Regions from separate parts of the Glutamicibacter sp. NPDC088483 genome, predicted to be linked through region 1. Evidence: riboswitches for the same ligand, from Rfam matches in the RefSeq annotation. Region 1 holds a riboswitch; the other holds the start of a gene.
The links. Region 1 has a riboswitch for glycine ahead of gcvP (aminomethyl-transferring glycine dehydrogenase). Riboswitches for the same ligand answer to the same signal wherever they lie in the genome.

Region 1 (6,114 bases):
GTGCTCGTTCAGGCGCTTGGCAATGTAGTTCGCGTTCAGGATCGCGTGCTTGGTGGCTTCGGTCAAGCCGTCCCCGCCCATCATCGCGATGTAGGCCCAGGAGATCGGCAGGACGCCGGCCGAGCCGAAAGCGGTCGCCACCACCGGCACGCCGTCACGCTCGGAGTAGGTGCCCGAAGCATCGCCTGGCAGGAATGGCAGCAGGTGCTCGCCAACGCCGATTGGGCCTACGCCTGGACCGCCACCGCCGTGCGGGATGCAGAAGGTCTTGTGCAGGTTCAGGTGCGACACGTCGCCGCCGAACTTGCCTGGCTGGGCCAAGCCAACCATGGCGTTCATGTTCGCGCCATCGATGTACACCTGGCCGCCGGCGGCGTGGACCTTGTCGCAGACCTCGCGCACGTCCGCGTCGTAGACGCCGTGGGTGGATGGGTAGGTGATCATGATGGCTGCAAGGACGTCCTTGTTGGCCTCGATCTTGGCATCCAGGTCATTCGCGTCGATGGTGCCATCGGCTGCGGTCTTCACGACCACCACGCGCATCCCGGCCAGCACTGCCGACGCGGCATTGGTGCCGTGGGCCGAAGCCGGAATCAGGCACAGATCGCGCTGGCCTTCGCCGCGCGAACGGTGGTAGTCCGAGATGGCCAGCAGGCCCGCGTATTCGCCCTGCGAGCCGGCGTTGGGCTGGATCGAAACGCCAGCGTAGCCGGTGATTGCGGTCAGGCGCCCTTCCAGGTCGGTGATCAGCTCGCGCCAGCCCTCGGTCTGCGCTGCAGGCGCGTAGGGGTGGATCGAGGCGAATTCCGGCCAGGTGATGGATTCCATTTCGGCGGCCGAGTTCAGCTTCATGGTGCACGAACCCAGCGGGATCATGGTGCGGTCCAGGGCCAGGTCGCGGTCCGAGAGCCGGCGCAGGTAGCGCATCATCTGGGTTTCGGAGGAGATGGTGTTGAAGATCGGGTGGGTCATGAAGTCGCTGGTGCGCACCTGCCCGGCCGGGATCTCGAAGCCTTCCGGAGCCGAGAGCTCTGCGCCGAAGACCTCAAGCAGGGTCTTGACTACGCCCGAGGTGGTGGCCTCGTCGGTGGAGATGCCCACCTGGGTCTCGCCCACCTTGCGCAGGTTGATGCCTGCTTCGATGGCCTTGGCAATGATGGCATCGGCGTTCTCGACGTTCACTACAACGGTGTCGAAGAAGGAGTCCGATGCCAGGGTGTAGCCGCCGGAAACCAGCGAGCTGGCGATGACCCGGGCGTGGTTGTTGGCGCGCGAGGCGATCTGCTTCAGGCCGGCTGGGCCGTGGTAGACGGCGTACATCGAAGCGCAGATGGCCAGCAGGGCCTGTGCGGTGCAGATGTTGGAGGTGGCCTTTTCGCGGCGGATGTGCTGCTCGCGGGTCTGCAGGGCCAAGCGGTAGGCAGGGACTCCGGCGTTATCGGCCGAAACGCCCACCAGGCGTCCTGGCATGGAGCGGGTCAGGCCATCGGCCACGGCCATGTAGGCAGCGTGCGGTCCGCCGAAGAACAGCGGCACGCCGAATCGCTGGGTGTTGCCCACGGCGATATCGGCACCCTGCTCGCCCGGAGGGGTGATCATGGTCAGGGCCAGCAGGTCGGCAATCACGGTAACCATGGCGCCGGCTTCCTTGGCGGCGGCGATGATCGCAGCGTGGTCCGCGATCGAGCCGTCGTTGCCAGGCTGCTGCAGGACAATGCCGGAGATCTCGCCCTCTGGCAAGCCTGCGGAAAGGTCGGCAACCTCGACTTCGAAGCCCAGTGCGTCAGCGCGGCCCTGCACGACCTTGAGGGTCTGCGGGAAGATGTTGGAGTCCAGCACGGTCTTGCCCTTGGACTTCTTCTTGTTGGCGCGGCGCATCATCAGCACGGCTTCGGCGGCAGCGGAGGATTCGTCCAGCAGCGACGCGTTGGCGATGGGCAGGCCGGTCAGGTCCATGACCATGGTCTGGAAGTTCAGCAGGGCTTCGAGGCGGCCCTGGGAGATTTCCGGCTGGTACGGGGTGTAAGCGGTGTACCAGGCTGGGTTTTCCACGATGTTGCGGCGGATCACAGCTGGGGTGATGGTGTCGTAGAAGCCCTGGCCGATCATCTGGGTCTTCATGACGTTCTTCGAGGCAAGCGCACGCAGGTGGGCTAGGGCTTCGGTTTCGCTCAGGGCGTCTGGGATATCCAGTGCGGAGTCCTGGCGGATGTCTGCCGGAACGGCGGTGTCGATCAGTTCTTCCAGGCTGTCGTAGCCCAGGGTCTGAAGCATGGTGGTGACGTCAGAAGGACGTGGGCCGATATGGCGTGAAACGAATTCAGTATTCGCTCGTGCCGAAGTCTGCGTGATGGTCATGGTGCTGGTATCTCCATGGGATCTGTCTTGGCGCATGCCAAAGGAAGGTCTTTTTACCTCCCCATCCCTGTTGCATAACCTGAGAGTTTTACGCATCCAGCAAACCAAGCCGGGCACTTGCACCTTCGGTGAACCGGAACGGGCCGGTTTCTTTCCAGAGTTGCCTCATGATGGCGGTACGGGTGCCTGAGAGTTTCCTGGGGAGGAATTGCTCCTACGGCGCCCGTCCATGGTGTGAACGGGACTCTCCCGCCATCCGTCTATGGCGCGCGCTGCCGGCCGGAGACCTGCAGCACACCACCATGTTACCTGCCCCGCCCCCAAGGTCAAACAGGAGCGGGGTCCGGAAAAGTCATAAATGCGTTCAGTTGGCGTCGGCAGTTAAACGGATGTAATCAGGATATTTCGCTGACAGGGAATCACCCGACGAGGTGCCGGTGATCCGGCGCTTGACCCACGGAGCCAAATGCTCCCTGGCCCAGCCCAATTCCTGCTTCAGCTTTTCGCCGCGCGAGTTCACGGCCAGTTCCGGCAGGGACGGCTGCTGGATCCTGGAGGACCAGTTTCCCTCGGTGATCCGATGGGTGCCGAGCACGTCAAGGACCTTCGAGGCCATCAGCGTGTGGCCCAGCTCGTTCATGTGCAGCCGATCCACCGCCCAGTAGCGCAGATCGGAGAATTCGCGCCACCGCCAGTAATCGGCGATCACCGCGCCGTACTCGTCCGCGATTTCGCGAACCTTCTCGTTGTAAATGGCCGTGCGCGGACGGGTCTTGGAGAACAACGGTGATTCCACGGTGTCGAAACCGGTGAACAGCACGACCGCGCTTCCGGCTTCGGCAAAGCGGCGCACCATGCCTTCATAGCCGCGCATCAGCGCATCCAGGTCCGCCTTCGGGCGCAGGATGTCATTGCCGCCGGCATAGATGGTGACCAGGTCCGGGGCCAGTGCGAGCGCCTGGTCCAGCTGCTGGTTGATCACCTGCCCGATCTTCTTGCCGCGCACCGCCAGGTTGGCGTATTCCCATTCGCCTTCGGCGCAGAGCACTTCCGAAACCCGGTCCGCCCAGCCGCGGACCTGGTTGGGCCGGGTCGGATCCACATCGCCAACGCCTTCGGTGAACGAGTCACCTAGTGCCACAAACTTCTTCACTTCGCTCCTGCTTCGTTCCATTCCCGATGGGTTTACTACGCGTTGCTGCCGGCAGCCTGGGCCGACATGTTCTTCTGCATGATCAGCTGGCGGGCCAGCTGGCTGAGCTTGACTCCGGTGGAGATCTCCTTGGCGCCTTCATTGCGCGAGGGGATGAATCCGAAGCCCAGCTGGTGGGCTGGATCAGCAAAGGCCAGCGAGGAGTTCGCACCGTCATGGCCGTAGGCGAAAATCGATCCGTAGTTGTTGCGCGCGGTGGCCTTCATGAACCCCAGGGCGAAGGCCTGCAGCAGTCCATTGGTCCGGTCATGGCCGTAGACCAGTTCGGTGGAAACCTGGGGCCAGGTGTCGGCGGTGAGGAATCCGCGGGTGGTGCCCAGTGCCGGCACTGCACCGAATGAAGCGGCATAGATTGCGGCCAGCCCTTGGGCATTGGCGACCGCGCCCATGGATGCGGGGCCCAGTTCGCGCACCTGAGGCGCGTTGGCCAGTTCGTGCCAGTTGTAGACCGGGCCGTTTTCCAGCGCGAAACCGGAGGCCGAGTTCACCGAAAGCCCGGCCGGGGAGAACGGATCGAAGAATTCCGGTGCGGCGTCAGCGCCCGGCAGTACATCGCGGTAGCGCGATTCCAGCGCGGGGTCCTGGCCGATGTAGGCTTCGGCTCCCAGCGGCTTGCGGATGCGCTCCTCGAAGACTTCTTTCAGTTCCTTGCCGGTGACCCGGCGTACCAGTTCTTCCATGAGCACGCCCATGGTGATCGCGTGGTAGCCGACAATGTTCTGGCCCAGCGGCCAGACGCTTGGCATGGAAGCGAGCACCTTGGCGTATTCGGCGGAGTTCAAGAGGATCTCGCTGGGCACGCCCCCGGGCACACCGAGCACTCCCGCTTGGTGGCTGAGCACCTCGCCGACGGTGAGCTGGGATTTCCCGTTGTCCCCGAATTCCGGCCAGTAGGTGGCCATTGGCGCGTTCGGATCAATCAGCCCATCTTGCACGAGCAGTGCCACGACCAGCGCGCCTAGGCCCTTGGTGCAGGAGAAGACACAGGTCAGCGCGTCACCAGAGAGGTGCTCGCCGACGCTGTGGCTGAGCACCAATTCGCCGCGGTGGTACAGGGCCAGCTGCGCCGAATAGCCTTCTTCCTCAGCGGCTCGCGCCTCTAGTGCTTCCGCCAGGGGCGCGAAATATTCAGTGATCACCGATTGCATCTAAATCCTTTAAAGTGCTTGTCTCTCATCAACTAACCCTAACCGCTTCGATCCCATGACCCGGTGGCTCCACACGCTGACCCGACACCTAGCATATAGGTACGTCAGCTCACAGCATTAGCTTGTTTTAGCCACTAATCGACATTTCACTACCGCTGGACTCCGAGGTCTGTGAGCCAGCCTTGAAGCCGGTTTGCCCACTTCATGCGCTGACCCTAAAGTTGTAATGTTTGCCTACAAAATTGAAGGAGATGATCTCGATCGCATGACTGTGAACAGTGACACGGCCGTTACCGACGGCAAAGAAACAGAACTCCGCAGGGTGATTGGCCCGAAGCTGCTGCTATTCCTCATCATGGGCGATATCATCGGCGCCGGAATTTTCGCCATCACCGGCAAAGTTGCCGGCCAGGTGGGCGGAGCCGCCTGGCTGCCGTTCCTGATCGCTTTCACGATCGCGACCCTCACCGCCTTCAGCTACCTCGAACTGGTGACCAAATATCCGCGCGCGGCCGGTGCCGCCTTGTACATCCACAAGGCATTCGGCATCCACTTCGTCACCTTCCTGGTGGCGTTCACCGTGGCTTGCTCGGGCATCACCAGCGCCGCCACCTCGGCCACCTTGGTGGGGCGCAACCTGCTCATTGGCATTGGCCAGTTTGTCGAGGGTGTTCCCAACACCCCGGAAGCGGGCATGTGGGCAGCTATTGCGATCATCGTGATCCTCGCAGTGATCAACTTCCGCGGCGTGGGCGAGAGCGTGAAGTTCAACCTCGTGCTGACCATAGTTTCGCTGGCCATCATGGCCGCGATCATCGGCATCGGCTTCGCGGTGATCGCCTCGGGCCAGGGTGACATTTCCCGCCTGGTGGTCTTCGAGACCCCCACCGACCGCAGCGTCTTCGCCGCCGTGACCATGGGTACTGCCATTGCGTTCTTCGCGATGGTGGGCTTCGAGGATTCGGTGAACCTGGTTGAGGAAACCAAGAATCCCAAGAAGACCTTCCCGAAGATCATGCTCATCGGCCTGGGCATCTGCGCCTTGATCTACATGCTGGTGGCCGTCACGGTGATCATGGTGATCCCGACCGGCGATCTGCTGAACCCGAAGAACCCGGATGCCGGCATCCTGCTGGATGTTGTGCGCATCGGCCTGCCGAACCTGCCAGTTGACGCGATCTTCCCGTTCTTGACCGTCTTCGCCGTGGTCAACACCGCGCTGATGAACATGCTGATGGCTAGCCGCCTGCTCTACGGCATGGCCCGCCAAGGCGTGCTGCCGCAGTTCCTGGGCAAGGTGCATTCGACCCGACGCTCGCCATGGGCTGCGATCCTGTTCAGCACCGTGCTGGCCATCGCCTTGGTGGTCTACGTGAACCTGAGCAACGGAAGCAG
Region 2 (6,114 bases), on a different contig from region 1:
AAATCCTGTTGCGCTCAGGCATCGGCCCGGTGGCCGAGCTCGAAGCCGCGGGCGTCATGCCGCTGCATGAGCTGGATCAGGTCGGAAAGAACCTGCATGACCACCTGCTGGCACCGGTGATTGCCGAAACCACCACCCGCGCGATACCCGCCCCGCGTGCCGGGGTCTCCGTCTCGCAATCGCACATGTTCACCCGATCCCGCGAGGGCCTGGATCGCCCGGACACCCAGCCGATCTTCTTCGCCGTGCCCATGTACTCCCCGGGCATGGAACCGGTCGACGGCACTGCCTTCACCTTGCACTCCGGGATCGTCACCCCGCACAGCCGCGGCGAAATCACCCTGGGCGGGCCCGGCTTGGATGACCTGGTGAACATCGATTTGAATGCGCTGGATGATCCGCGGGATATGCAGGCATTCCTGGTATCGATGAAGCAATGCCGCGCGATGGTGGAGCAAGATGCCTTGGCCGGGGACTGGGGAGCGAGGGAAATTTACCCGGGCGAAGAAATACGCGGCGATGAGCAGCTGGAGGATTACATTCGGAACAACGTCGTGACCTACCACCACCAGGTGGGTACCTGCCGCATGGGCACGGATGCGCAGGCCGTGGTGGATCCGCAGCTGCGGGTACGCGGCTTGGAAGGGCTGCGCGTCATCGATGCCTCGATCATGCCCAAGATCACCACCGGCAACACCAATGCCCCGGCCATCCTCATCGGCGAACTGGGCGCCAAATTCCTCTTGGCTGATCTTCGGCTCTGACAGGCGGCGCACTATGGCGGCGGCCAAGGAGAACAAGCCCTCACATTCCAAGAGACGATGATTCCGTGGACCGCAGCTGGCGATGGAACGCGCGCCAGCTGCGTGTGAGATTCATCGGATAAACTGCTTCATGGCGAAATCGTTTCAAGCCGAAATGATATTTTGAAGGGATGAACGAATACCGGATTCCGCAGTTCCAATGGAACTCGCTGAGCTATCTCACCGCCCGAGCCGGCCGCATCGGCACCCAGGAGCTCACCGAGCTGATGGAATCCGAGTCCTTATCCCGGCATCATTTCACCATCATCTGCGCGCTGGAGGAGTTCGGCGGCCTCTTCCAGAAAGACTTGGCAGATCGCTCGAATGTGAACCGCGGCCATCTGGTGGCCTACCTCGATCAGCTGTCGAGCCGTGGGATCCTGGAACGCGAAGTTGATCCGGAAGACCGCCGCCGCAACGTCATCACGCTGACTCCCGAGGGCCGGAAATTCGCTGCCCGGGCAATGGAGGCTGCCTCGCATAACGAAGCTAAGGTCTTCGGCGCATTGGATGAGCCGCAGCGGGAGCAGCTGCGCGCCTTGCTGCAGCTGGTCGCTACGCAAGACGGCGAGGCACGCCAGTGAAGCGCCACCTGGAAGAAATAGTGCAGCGCAGCGTCGTCGTGGCCCCGCACCGCCCGTCGCTCATCCCGGCAGCCAAGGCGACGATCAGCCTGGCCGCGCCGCTGATCCTGTTAGCCGGCCTTGGCCGCCTTGACTGGGCAATGTATGCAGCGTTCGGCGCCTTCTGCGCGGTCTTCGGCCGTTTCGACGCGTACGCGCCGCGTTTCTGGCAGCAGTTCTCGGCAGGCATCGTGCAGCTGGCCGCAATGCTGCTGGGCACCTGTTTTTCGCTTATCGAGGCACCGTTCCCGGTACGTGTGCTAGTGCTGGCATTCATTGGTTTTGGCGCCAACTACGTCTCCCATGCCGCGCGCTGGATGCCGCCGGGACCGGTCTTCGCGGTCTTCGCCGGCGGCGCCTGCCTGGGCATCCCGGCCAGTTCGCAAAGCTTCACCGGGGTGCTGCTGGCCGGCGGCGGAACAATGGCCTTCAGCATGCTGCTGATGCTTGGCCTGTCGATGCGCAAGGCCAACCTGCTCCATACCCTGCGCTCCGGATATGCCTGGGCGCCCTCGCCCATGGCCATGGCCCAGTCGCTTCAAATGGGCTCGGGCGTGCTGCTGGCGGGCATCGCAGGGCATCTGCTCAGCGACGGCCACTGGTACTGGGCCAGTCTCGGCGCGATCGCCGCGGTCACCGGCGCTGATGCCTATGCGCGGGTAGCCCGCGGGCTGCAGCGCTGCGCAGGCAACTGCATTGGCGTAGCGCTGACCGCAATAGTTTTCGCCTTCGATTCCCCGGTCTGGGTGATCCTGGCCGCTGCGCTGGCCTCGCAGTTCGTCATCGAGCTGGTGATCCTGCGCAACTATGCGGTGGGGATGGTCTTCATGACGGTCACCGCACTGCTCATGGTCCACCTGGTCAGCCCTGAACCGGCCGCGTCCCTGCTCATCGACCGCATCTCCATGACGGCGCTGGGCGCCTTGGTGGGTGCGGTGCAGAGCATCGCCATCTCGCTGCTGGTAGCCCGCCGGCGCCAAGGCCGAACGCCGGGGGCTACCAGTGCTCGGTGACCACCTGCGCTTCGAGCTTGCCGGCCTCGATGGAGATATGGCGGGCTAATTCCAGATCCAGTGCTCCCAGATGCTCGGGCTGGTTATGCGCTAGGCGCAGCTCGACGATGGAAACCCGCCACTCCAGGTGCGGATGCCGGTTGTCCTGCTCGGCGCGCAGGCCTACCTGGACAATGAACTGCAAGGCCGTGCTCGCGCAATCGAAACGGTAAGCGGCCCGCAAACCCAAGTCATCACGCTTCCAATCAGGCAAGGCACCCAGCCTCTGATCGAATTCGAAGCGCGGTAACGGACCGGTTGATGCCATGGTTCTCTCCTCCAAGCGGCAGCGGGTCGGACTGTGCAAGTGGTTGCTGCCTGCCGCCATGATCGCATCGACCCCGGCGATCGCGGTAGCGATCCCAGCGACTATGCAGTTTGGCCCCGGCATCTGGTGATGCCGGGGCCTGATCGAGAGACCTGTCAGGTGCTCGGGCTACTGGTGGATATCCTCGGAAACCTGCTCCGCGGTTTGCGCTTCAAGCTTGGAGAAGGACTTCGCATCGCGGTAGGCGGCGGCCTCATAGCGTTCGTGCGCCACCTTCGCCAGGTGCGCGGCGCGCAGTGCCTGGTGCTGGGGGTTGCGGCGGATGTACAGGTAGCCTGCGCCCAGGATCAGGAACCATGCCGGGGTGATCAGCAGGGCGCTGAAGGTATCGGCCTGGGTGGTTAGTGCCCACAGGATGAAGCCGAAGAAGCCGAGTACCACGTAGGGCATGACAACCCCGCCGGGCACCTTGAACTTCGAAGCATCATGAAGATGCGGGCGGCGTGCGCGGAAGACCAGGTAGCTGAGCAGGATGATGGTCCACACGAACATGAAGCACAGGGCCGAGACGGTGGTGACCAGGGTGAAGGCACCCATCACCGAGTCGCCGCTGTAGAGCAATGCGACGCCTGCCAGCAGGAACATGCAGGAGAACATCAGTGCGTTCTTCGGCACCTTGCGGTTGGAAAGCTTGGCGAAGCCCTGGGGCGCATCGCCTTCCATGGACAGGCCGCGCAGCATGCGCGAGGTCGAATAGATCCCCGAGTTGGCGCTGGAGGTCGCGGAGGTGAGCACCACGAAGTTGATGATGCCTGCCGCACCGGCCAGGCCGGCCAGGGCGAACATGCCCACGAACGGGGACTGCTCGGCGGAGAACAGGTTCCACGGTTCCACGGTCATCAAGATGATCAAGGCTCCGACGTAGAAGAAGAGGATGCGGATGGGGATCGAATTGATCGCCTTGGGCAGCGTCTTTTCGGGGTCCTTGGTTTCCGCCGCGGTCGTGCCAACCAGCTCGATGCCCACGAACGCGAACACCGCAATCTGGAAGCCGGCGACGAAGCCCATGAAGCCGGTGGGGAACATGCCGCCTTCGGTCCACAGGTTGGAGAAGGAAGCGGTGGCCGAGTCGTGCTCGAAGCCGGTGATGACCATGACCAAGCCGACCACGATCAGCGCGCCGATGGCCACGATCTTGATCAGCGCGAACCAGAATTCGGTTTCGCCGAAGGCCTTCACGGTGGCCAGGTTCAGCACCAGCAGCAGTGTGATGCAGCCCAGCGCCGGGATCCACAGCGGAAGGTCGCCCCACCAGAAGGCGACGTAGTGGGCGATGGCCACCACGTCGGCAATGCCGGTGACTACCCAGCAGAACCAGTAGGTCCAGCCGGTGAAGAACGCCGCCCACGGGCCCAGCAGGTCCCCGGCGAAGTCGGCGAAGGTCTTGTATTCGAGGTTGCTCAGCAGCAGCTCGCCCATGGCGCGCATGACGAAGAAGAGCATGAAGCCGATGATCATGTAAACGAAGATGACCGACGGGCCGGCGACCGAAATGGTCTTGCCCGAGCCCATGAACAGGCCGGTGCCGATAGCGCCGCCAATGGCGATCAGCTGGATGTGACGATTGGAGAGCCCGCGCTCGAGAGTGGGATCAGAACTGGTGGTACTCATGCTGGTTGCCTTCCAGGAGTGTGGCGTGACGCCCCGAAGGTGTCCTGCCTCCAAGCCTTCATGGCTTGGAGCACAGGGACTCGCTTCGATGAGCACATCCGATAGGGAGGGGGCCAGCTGGCGTGCCTAGCAAGCTGCGCAGGGAGCAGGAGCCAGGTAAGCCACGGGGGGTACCTCGAAACCGGTGCGCTCGGTGCGGCACTGTTCTTGGTCCCTCCCCAATCTGTATTACAACCTGAGAGTTTTCACTTCCACCCGAATACTGGGTGAAGCTTGCTCCTTCGGTGAGCCCGGACGAACCTGGGCTGCTTTCCAGAGGTGCCTGTTCGTAGCGGTACAGGTGCCTGAGAGTTTCCCGGGGAGGAAATTGCTCCTACGGCGCCCGCCCATGGTGTGAGCGGATCTCTCCCGCCACGCATCAACGGCATATGTGGTGATTGCCATCACAGTATGCGCAGAAAAATGAACGTGGTGCAAGTCGCAATTTCACACTTCGGGCCCCGGATAACCGCTTGGCCACGCCAATCGTGGAAAGTGGCTGGCGAAATGGGGGATTCTCCGCTTCGTAATGATTCGGGAAGCAAGGGCATGGATGCGGCAAAGCGGGGCATCGGTTCAACCGATGCCCCGCGTGGGGAGGTACGGAGGGCTACTTCCCGAACCGTCGCAGCCGCAGCGAGTTCAGTACCACCAGCACCGAGCTGGCTGCCATGGCCGCTCCGGCGATCATCGGGTTCAGCAAGCCCAGGGCCGCAATCGGAATGCCGGCAGTGTTGTAGGCGAAAGCCCAGAACAGGTTCATCTTGATGGTGGACAGGGTTCGGGCCGACAGGTCGATGGCCTGCGTGACCTGATGCAGGTCGTTACCCATCAGGGTGATGTCCGCGGCTTCGATGGCCACATCGGTGCCCGAGCCCATGGCGATGCCGAGGTCGGCCTGCGCCAGTGCTGGCGCGTCATTCACGCCATCGCCCACCATGGCCACGACCTTGCCCTGCTCTTGCAATGAGGTGATCGCCTGGGCCTTGCCGGCAGGGAAGACCCCGGCGAATACGTCCTCGGCCTTGATGCCTACCTGGGCGGCAACCTCGGTAGCCACCGACTGGTTGTCGCCGGTCAGCAGCACCACGCGCAGGCCGCGCTCCTGGAGTTCGGAAATAGCTTTTGCGGAGCTGTCCTTGATCTTGTCCGCCACCGAGATCACTGCCTGGAACTGCTGGTCCACCGCGACCAGGATGGCGGTCGCGCCGGCCTGCTCGGCTTCCGCGAGCATGGCCTTGGCGGAGTCATCCAAGGACGCGCCCTGGGCTTCGAGCCAGCTGAAGCGGCCTACGGCAACGCGATGCCCGTTGACCGTGCCGACCACGCCGCCGCCCGGATCGGAATCGAAGTCGCTGGCTTCGGGCAGCGGGCCCAAGTCGACTGCGGCCTTGGCGATGGCCTGGGCGATCGGATGCTCGGAATGGTGTTCCACGGCACCGGCCAAGGCCAGGACCTCATCGGGATCGACTCCGTCGATGGCCTCGATGCCCTGATGGGCCATGACCCCGGTGGTCACGGTGCCGGTCTTGTCCAGCACGATGGTGTCCAGCTTGCGGGTATCTTCCAGGACCTGCGGGCCGCGGATCAGGATGCCCAGCTGCGCGCCGCGGCCGGTACCGACCAGCAAGCCGATCGGGGTCGCCAGGCCCAATGCG

Region 2: it holds a riboswitch for glycine, as region 1 does, so the genes downstream of both, cycA (D-serine/D-alanine/glycine transporter) here and gcvP (aminomethyl-transferring glycine dehydrogenase) in region 1, are expected to answer to the same signal.

What each region holds. Positions count from the first base shown of each region.
Region 1 is NZ_JBIVMP010000001.1:836,664-842,777, forward strand. It holds gene gcvP (aminomethyl-transferring glycine dehydrogenase) at 1-2,358, opposite strand, end outside; glycine riboswitch at 2,523-2,620, opposite strand; gene ACIP6G_RS04055 (SGNH/GDSL hydrolase family protein) at 2,723-3,511, opposite strand; gene ACIP6G_RS04060 (serine hydrolase domain-containing protein) at 3,547-4,710, opposite strand; gene ACIP6G_RS04065 (APC family permease) at 4,985-6,114, shown strand, end outside.
Region 2 is NZ_JBIVMP010000003.1:126,960-133,073, forward strand. It holds gene ACIP6G_RS07380 (GMC family oxidoreductase N-terminal domain-containing protein) at 1-764, shown strand, start outside; gene ACIP6G_RS07385 (MarR family transcriptional regulator) at 935-1,387, shown strand; gene ACIP6G_RS07390 (FUSC family protein) at 1,384-2,439, shown strand; gene ACIP6G_RS07395 (4a-hydroxytetrahydrobiopterin dehydratase) at 2,423-2,746, opposite strand; gene cycA (D-serine/D-alanine/glycine transporter) at 2,915-4,417, opposite strand; glycine riboswitch at 4,740-4,838, opposite strand; gene ACIP6G_RS07405 (heavy metal translocating P-type ATPase) at 5,067-6,114, opposite strand, start outside.